Regions from separate parts of the Lysinibacillus sp. CD3-6 genome, predicted to be linked through region 1. Evidence: riboswitches for the same ligand, from Rfam matches in the RefSeq annotation. Region 1 holds a riboswitch; each other region holds the start of a gene.
What was found. A riboswitch is a leader RNA that binds a small molecule or an ion and turns the genes downstream of it on or off. The one in region 1 is predicted to bind S-adenosylmethionine.
Positions count from the first base shown of each region.

Region 2: linked by a shared signal. The riboswitch ahead of FH508_RS22525 (cyclase family protein) and the one ahead of metK (methionine adenosyltransferase) in region 1 are both predicted to bind S-adenosylmethionine.
Region 3: linked by a shared signal. The riboswitch ahead of FH508_RS21280 (bifunctional homocysteine S-methyltransferase/methylenetetrahydrofolate reductase) and the one ahead of metK (methionine adenosyltransferase) in region 1 are both predicted to bind S-adenosylmethionine.
Region 4: linked by a shared signal. The riboswitch ahead of FH508_RS19255 (methionine ABC transporter ATP-binding protein) and the one ahead of metK (methionine adenosyltransferase) in region 1 are both predicted to bind S-adenosylmethionine.

Region 1 is NZ_CP085880.1:3,735,372-3,737,577, reverse strand. It holds gene pckA (phosphoenolpyruvate carboxykinase (ATP)) at 1-668, opposite strand, end outside; SAM riboswitch class I at 871-989, shown strand; gene metK (methionine adenosyltransferase) at 1,244-2,206, shown strand, end outside.
Region 2 is NZ_CP085880.1:4,545,317-4,547,522, forward strand. It holds gene FH508_RS22520 (YuzC family spore coat inner layer protein) at 328-633, shown strand; SAM riboswitch class I at 743-844, shown strand; gene FH508_RS22525 (cyclase family protein) at 1,095-1,832, shown strand; gene FH508_RS22530 (DedA family protein) at 1,898-2,206, opposite strand, start outside.
Region 3 is NZ_CP085880.1:4,293,441-4,295,646, forward strand. It holds gene FH508_RS21280 (bifunctional homocysteine S-methyltransferase/methylenetetrahydrofolate reductase) at 1-899, opposite strand, end outside; SAM riboswitch class I at 989-1,088, opposite strand; gene FH508_RS21285 (protoporphyrinogen oxidase) at 1,213-2,206, opposite strand, start outside.
Region 4 is NZ_CP085880.1:3,852,562-3,854,767, reverse strand. It holds gene FH508_RS19265 (toprim domain-containing protein) at 197-538, shown strand; gene FH508_RS19260 (thioredoxin family protein) at 552-863, shown strand; SAM riboswitch class I at 919-1,023, shown strand; gene FH508_RS19255 (methionine ABC transporter ATP-binding protein) at 1,107-2,135, shown strand; gene FH508_RS19250 (methionine ABC transporter permease) at 2,125-2,206, shown strand, end outside.

The sequences.
Region 1 (2,206 bases):
CCTACGTTTGCTGAACAGTGCATTGATAGGATGCCTTGTTGTGGTAGTAGGTAGTTCATAATGCCGAAAATAGATTTTTTCATTTCACCAGCATATTCAGTACCACCGATTAGGATGATTTTCTTTTCAAGTGATACAATAATGAAAGTTTCAGAAGATGTACCATCGATAGCTGGATCCGCTTTAAAGTTAGGAGCTGAAATAACTGTGAATTCAGCAACATGAGAAGCTAATTCTTCTTGTGTTGGACGGATAAATAATTGATGGGCGAAAAGATTGTGCCAAGCATATTCATTGATTACTTGGATGCTTAATTGTGAATCTTTGTCAGCACCAGCAAAACCTTTGAATACGAATAATTCGTCACGTTCTTTTAAGTATTTAACTACTTTTACATATAAGTTATCGAACACTTCCGAAGAAATTGGTTGGTTTACTTTACCCCAGTCAATTTTATCTTTTGTGCTTTCTTCTTCTACCGTATATTTATCTTTAGGTGAACGACCAGTGTATTTGCCAGTTTCTGCACGAACTGCGCCATCTACTGTTAACATTGCCTCACCACGAGATGTAGCTTTTTCCGCTAATTGTGGTACTGAAAGTTGAACGTTAATGTTCCCACCGTTTAATAATTCCTTCAGTTCGTTTGCAATTTCTACTGAATTCATCGATTAAATACCATCCTTTTTTATAATATTCCCTTGAGTTTGAGGGAGTTTTTCTTAATTTCAAAAATAGTATAACACAATTGCTTTAATAATCTATACTAATTCAAAAATTATTTTCGTGTTTTAAATAACTTTCAACAAAAAGTCATAAAATAATTGACAACGTTCGACCTTTTACGTAAGATGAGGAATTGAACGGATACTCTTATCCCGAGCTGGTGGAGGGTCAGGCCCTGTGAAACCCGGCAACCTGCATGAACTATTTCACGACATGCGCTGGTGCCAACCTGATGCAAGGGGAAAACCCTTGAACGATAAGAGTGAAAGGTTACGAAGTCATTATTCCTTTCCTCATGTAAAGACGTGAGAAAAGGATTTTTTTTATTTTCATAATGAATGTAAAGGTAAGTATATACAATTCTTTCCTTATTATAATGACGGATCTTTCGAAATCCTCATGTTAAAAGCAACAACGGCTTGAAAGTTCTATCCTTCAGGAGCGAACTTGACATGGGTAATGAGTACCGTATTAATTTCGCAAATGCTATTTGTAAGAGTAATAGGAGGAAAACCAAATGACAAACCGTCGATTGTTTACATCAGAGAGTGTAACAGAAGGACATCCTGACAAAATTTGTGACCAAATTTCGGATGCCATTTTAGATGCCATTTTAAAAGAAGATCCAAATGCACGTGTAGCGTGTGAAACAACTGTAACGACAGGATTAGTACTAGTAGCAGGAGAAATTACTACTTCTACTTATGTAGATATTAAAGGTATCGTGCGTGATACTGTAGCAGAAATCGGCTACACACGCGGTAAATATGGCTTTGATGCTGAAAACTTAGCAGTACTAGTAGCAATTGGTGAACAATCACCAGACATTGCCCAAGGTGTAGACCAAGCATTAGAAGCGCGTGAAGGTTCTATGACTGATGCAGATATTGAAGCAATTGGTGCAGGTGACCAAGGATTAATGTTTGGTTACGCTTGTAACGAAACACCTGAATTAATGCCTTTACCAATTAGTTTAGCGCATAAATTAGCTCGTCGTTTAACAGAAGTTCGTAAATCAGGTGAACTAGCATATTTACGTCCAGACGGTAAAACACAGGTGACAATTGAGTATGATGAACACAACATCCCAGTACGTGTCGATACGATTGTTATTTCAACACAGCATGATGAAGAAGCGACATTAGAGCAAATTCAATCAGATTTAAAAGAGTTAGTAATAGCTCCTGTAGTACCTAGTGAGCTATTAGATGCTCAAACAAAATATTTCATTAACCCAACAGGTCGTTTTGTTATTGGTGGACCTAAAGGAGATGCTGGTCTTACAGGACGTAAAATCATCGTTGATACATACGGTGGCTATGCACGTCATGGTGGTGGAGCATTCTCTGGTAAGGATGCTACAAAAGTGGACCGTTCTGCTGCATATGCAGCGCGTTATGTAGCTAAAAACATTGTTGCTGCAGGTTTAGCAGAACGTGCTGAAGTACAACTTGCTTATGCCATTGGTGTAGCACAACCC
Region 2 (2,206 bases), 810 kb from region 1:
TTATTGTCTCGATTCAAACATCTTTATTTCAGCCATTTCGATTGCCATTTTTTCTGATAAAAATAATATTATCTCCGTACCGAACTTTTTTTACATTCATTGCAACATATATAAAAAGAGGACTACGCTAAGCTTTGTTAGCTAAGAACGGGCTACTTCAACACAAAATAGAATGCCACTACATAAGATACACTAAGATATTAGCTATAGATTGGAGGAATTCTGCTGTATTACAATCCTTATCCGTATTATGTTTATGTACATCAATATCCAAATTGGGGCGTTGCTAATTCGTCTTTCCCCCACCATTTACCTGGACAGCTTGCGATGCCCACATCTCCAAACCCAAATCAGTACCCGCCTATTAATACATTGAAGTTGAAGACATCTGCCAAACAAATTCAGCCGATTATGCAGCAGGCCCAATTATTAACAGAGAAAATTGAAGGGTCCGATCAGTTTGCCCATGATCTTAAAAATGCCGCACAGCTTTCCAAGCAAGATGAAGTCCAAAAACTCATTTCTTCTGCAGGTGTTACAGCGAAATTCGAAGCGAAATATACGCCAGACAATATTCGAATTGTTTTATCAGAAGGTGGGTGCTGTAGTATCGCAATCATTTTATATTGGTAAGAAAGAAGGCATCTTATTTTTTATAACCATGCACTCCTATAGAACTTGTAAACTATTTATAATTATGCTAAAGTATTTGTTATTACTATTTCTGAAAATTCATATATTTTTCTTATCAAGAGAGATGGAGGGATTGGCCCTATGAAGTCTCAGCAACCAGTCTTAGGCATGGTGCTAATTCCAAATGGTGAAATTCACCAAAAGATGAGAAGACTGACTTCTGTTACACGAGAGTCCTCTTCTACAAGTAGGGCTCTTTTTTTATTTTAATTAATGGTTAATTTCCTATTAGTTTTTCTAAGAAAAATTATGAACTTTTGAATGTAGTAGGCTTGAGCTTGTCCGCGAAAGCGTTCGCCTGAAGCGTAACGATGGGAATAATCATTCTTTTTTCACTTCGATGTTCGTATTTAATGACGCAATTGATTCACCACTCATAATTAAGAAAGCAGGGAATAAAAATGACAAATGAACTTTTACAAGCATTACAGCTATTAAAAACTAAGCAATGGGTCGACTTAACACATACATTCGGGCCAGACTCTCCTCATTTCTTTATGTTTGAAGATGCAAAATTTGAAACGCTATTTTCTCATAATGACGGCTTTTTTGCACAACAATTTACGTTTCCTGGGCAATATGGAACGCATATTGATCCACCTATTCATTTTGTTGCAAATACGCGCTACTTAGACGAATTAGAATTAAAAGAACTTGTCCTTCCGCTTATTGTTATAGATAAGTCCAAGGAAGCAGAATTGAACAATGACTTGACGTTAAGCGTACAAGATATTTTAGATTTTGAAGCAGAATATGGAGAAATTGAAGCAGGTACATTTGTTGCACTGCGAACTGATTGGAGTAAACGTTGGCCAGATAAGGACTTATTCAATAATAAAGATAAAGACGGTCATAACCATATTCCAGGTTGGGGATTAGAAGCGTTGCAGTTTTTATTTACAGAACGGAAAATCAATGCCATCGGTCATGAAACATTCGATACAGATTCAGCGGCGGATTTCCGTAAAAATGGAACGTTAGATGGCGAATATTTTGTACTAGATCAGGATACATATCAAATTGAACTGATGACAAATTTAGATAAGCTACCAGCCAAAGGAGCAGTCATTTTCAATATTGTGCCAAAGCCTGAAAAAGCTTCTGGATTCCCTGTGCGTTCATTTGCAATTTTGCCTTAAATTTAAATAAAAATGGTCTGCCTCAAATGCCAAATAAACATTTGAAGCAGACCTTTTTTTACTATTTATTTAATAGTATTTCTTTTTTTAAATACAAAGTACACAATCAGCATTAATACGATAAACACCAATATGGCATATAGGCTGTATTGAGATAAATACATGCCAACAAAACGCCATTTATTTCCGAGTACTTTCCCTAAAGTAATAAAGGTGAAAGTCCATATTATTGCACCTGCATACGCATAAACAGCAAACTTTTTATAGGGATAATTATTAATAGCTGCAATATATGCTGTTAGATGACGAACACCAGGTATAAAATAGCCAATTAATAATAGGACAGGCCCTATCTTTTCAAACAGTTTTTTCGT
Region 3 (2,206 bases), 560 kb from region 1:
ATCTCCACTTTTTCTGGCTTAGCTAACTTTTCTTCAATAGGTGTTAACTCTTCTAAATATTTTTTCGCTGCCGCAATGTGCTTTGGTGTTGTGCCACAGCAGCCACCTATTAAACGAACACCTTGGTCAACTAGTGCAACCGCTGCTCGACCAAAATAATCTGCTTCTGATTCATATACGACACGCCCATCCTCTAAATCTAGCAATGATGCATTTGGATAGGCAGACATAAATGCTTTTTCAGGAAGTTCAACACCTTCGAATGCTTGAATGGTATGATGCGGACCTAAACGGCAATTTACGCCAACTACATCTGCACCAAGCATCTCAAGCTCGTGCAATGCATAATTTAATGCCATTCCATTTTGTAACACGCCAGGTTCATGCATTGACACCTGCGCAATAATTGGTAGCTTTGTTTTGGCACGTAACATTTTCAACGTTGCGCTTAACTCTTCGAAATCATAATACGTTTCAAGTAAAAGGCCGTCTGGATTGCCTGCAAGTAACACATTAGCTTGCTCTTCAACTGTCGTTAAAATTTCCTCTAACGTAGCATCACTTTTACGAATACCGCGGATGCCCCCAATTGTGCCTAACACAAATTGTCCACCATCTGCTGCAGCACGTTTAGCAATCGTGATCGCTGCTTCATTAAACTGCTGCACTCGCGATTCTAAGCCGTAGCGTGCTAATTTAATAGCATTAGCCCCATAAGTATTTGTTTGAATTACATCTGCACCAGCAGCAATATATTCTCTATGAATTTTTTCAATTAATTCTGGTTTCTGTACATTCATTTCTTCATGGCAGTACTCCAAGCCGTAGCCATATAAAACAGTACCAATAGCACCATCTGCAGTTAACACATGTGTTTTTAACTTTTCTAGCAATCCCATAAACGTAAGCCTCACTTTCCTTTTTCCCAAAATATAAAAAGCCTTCTTTTACAAAAAAGAAGGCTTTAACGAATCGTAATTGTTTTTCCTTCTCATCTTCGACCAATAAGGTCTTCTGGATTTAGCACCTGACATGAGTTGGTTGCTGAAGCTTCATTGGGCCAGTCCCTCGGCTTCTCTCGATAAGAATGTAGTATGAATTTTTCAAATAATTAAAAGAATCATATCGTTTACAGGCGATAGAGTCAAGACTATTTCACTTAACAAAGGAGATTTCTCCAGAAAAATACCTATTTTCGTATTTATTTCACTACTATACTAGTTTTTCTGCAAGCTCTTCGCCTATTTTTTTACCATTTTGAATACAAGCACCAATACCTACTCCAAAATAAGAGCAACCTGCTATCGATAAATTGGGATACTTTTCTGCAAGTTCAGCTGTTAAGCCCTTCAATGCTTCATGATGTGCTAAATCGTATTTCGGCATTTGGTCGATCCACTTTGCAACATTAACAACAGTTGGCTTTTCATCAATACCTAAACTTTTCTTCACATCTTCTAATGCGACAGCTGCTAGTTCTTCATCTGTCATCTTTCGTAATTTTTCGTACGCAGGATTAATGCTCTTATAAAACAGTCGTACAAGTAATTTACTATTAGTAGATGTATGCTTCCATTTTCGGCTTGTCCACGTTGCCGCATTGCATTGCACATTTGAATTATGCGATACAATAAAGCCCGTTCCATCTGCTGGTAACACTGCATCTGGTACATCAAAGCCTAAGTAAATTGTTATGGCAGAAGCTGTCGTAAATTCTTTAAAGTAACGATCCAATGATGGGTCCTGTAATAAGCTTTGCACCGCATCATTCGGTAGCGCTAATACAACGTGATTAGCCTCAAGCTTTCTATTATTAGCCAAAGTAATTGTATATTGCCCTTCATGTTTCTTTACACTTGTTGTTGCTACACCTTTAATAATTTCTACTTCCGTTAATGTTTCTTCAAGGCGATCAATCAGTGATGATAAGCCTTCTTTAAACGAAATAAATTTTTTATTGGAAGCTTTCATAAATTGTTCGCGATTTGCATCAAACCCCTTAATGATGCTTCCGTAATCATTTTTATAATCAATTAAGTACGGCAGTGTAGAAGCAATTGAAAGTTGATGTAGGTCTCCAGAATATACGCCTGCTAATACTGGTGCTATTTGATTTTGTACAAGCTCTTCTCCTAAGTAATACGTTAAAAACTCACCTATTGAGCTTTCTTTAGTAAATCCTTTATTTGGCATCGTTAAGTCCTGT
Region 4 (2,206 bases), 120 kb from region 1:
TATGCAATTGTTTTTTGAGCTGTACAAAGCGTGACTCTTCAAGTAAATGAAAGTCCAAGTAACTCACATAAAATGTTATCCAAATTGCAAAGTGACATATAGAAAATATTGTTAACGTGTAGATCTATGCATAGTGTGGAATCCTATAATTGCAATAAATTGTTGTCGTAGATAACTGCTAAATGGGGGTGGCGTGATGTTCGAAGGGAAATGTTTAATTGTGGAAGGCCGTTCGGATAAGCTTCAAATAGAACCTATTTTGAGTGAAGATGTTACAATACTTTGTACAAATGGTACAATTGGTGTGCATCAATTAGAAGAATTACTCGACCCATATGAGGGCTATGAGCTCTATACATTTTTTGATGCAGATGCATCTGGAGATAAATTACGAGCATTGATGGACAGACATTATCCTGAAGCAGAGCATTTGCGAACGATGCCTACTTATAAAGAAGTAGAAACTACACCGAGGAAAGTGCTTGCAATGATTTTATTGCGTGCGCATTTTTCCATCCATAATGAATATATTTTGTAAGGTTGGTTGAAAAATGGAAGAATGGTCAAAAGAGCAGTGGGAAACAGCAGTAAAATCTGGTGAAAAAACTGCCTTTTATTTATATACACCGATGTGCGGAACGTGTGCAGTTGCATCTAAAATGATGGATATCATAGAACAATTATTGCCACAGTTAAAATTAGGCAAGGCAAATATTAATTTTTTAGAGCAAATAGCTTATGATTTTCAAATCGAAAGTGTACCGTGTTTACTCGTTAGTGATGGTGGATCAGTTAGAGAAAAGGTTTATGCATTTCAATCCGTACCTTTTTTATACGAATTGTTAAAAAAACCAATTGACTGAACTTTGCTAGCATGGTAAAGTAACAATTATATTAAAAACTATTAAATATATCGAACTCTTATAAAGAGCGGCGGAGGGAAGTGCCCTATGAAGCCCGGCAACCATCACAAATGTGAAAAGGTGCCAAATCACTCAAAGATTTTTCTTTGAAAGATGAGAGAACGGTTTAGCGTATAAAGTACGTGACCCCTTCTACTTGTCTGTGAGTGAAGGGGTTTTCTATATGAGAAAAGGAGTTTCGCTATGATACAGCTTCAAAATATTACGAAGAAATACAAAACCGCAAATGGCGAATTAACTGCTGTTAAAGATGTTAATCTTACAATTAACAAAGGTGAAATTTTTGGCATTATTGGCTATAGTGGCGCTGGTAAAAGTACGATGATTCGTTTATTAAACGGTTTAGAAAAGCCGACAACTGGGTCGGTGAAGGTGAATAACCAAGAATTTTCATCTATTAAGGGTCAAAAGTTGCGTGATGCTAGACAAAAGGTAAGTATGATTTTCCAACATTTTAACTTACTTTGGTCAAGAACAGTTGCAGAAAACATTGCATTTCCACTTGAAATTGCAGGTGTAGCTAAAAGTGAGCGAGACGCACGTGTGAAAGAACTTATTGCACTTGTTGGTTTAGAAGGTCGTGACAAATCGTATCCATCACAACTGTCAGGTGGTCAAAAGCAACGTGTTGGCATAGCACGAGCACTTGCCAATAATCCTGAAGTGCTGTTATGTGATGAAGCTACATCAGCACTGGATCCAGAAACAACGGATGCAATTCTTGATTTGCTTGTCGATATAAACGAACGATTAGGCTTAACAATCGTATTAATTACTCATGAAATGCATGTTATTCGCAAAATCTGTCATCGTGTAGCGGTAATGGAAGCTGGAGAAATTGTTGAACGTGGTGAAGTACTACAAGTGTTCCAAGCACCACAAGCAGCGATCACTAAAAAATTCGTATCACAAATTACCGATACGAAGGAAACGCAGGAGACAGTTGCACAGCTTAGAATGAACTATCCAACAGGACACCTTGTTAAGCTTGTATTTGTTGGTGAAAAAACAGAGCAGCCAGTTATATCACATTTAGTAAAACAGTTTGATGTAGAAGTTAGCATTGTCCATGGTAATATCTCGCAAACGAAAAATGGTGCATACGGTACTCTTATTGTACAAATTGATGGTACAGAGACAAATGTAGCAGCTGCATTAAATTATTTAAATACAGTTGAAGTACAAACGGAGGTGATTGCAAATGCTAACTAGTCTCTTTCCGAATGTCGACTGGGAAAAAATGTGGACAGCCACATATGAAACACTTTATATGACCACTCTAT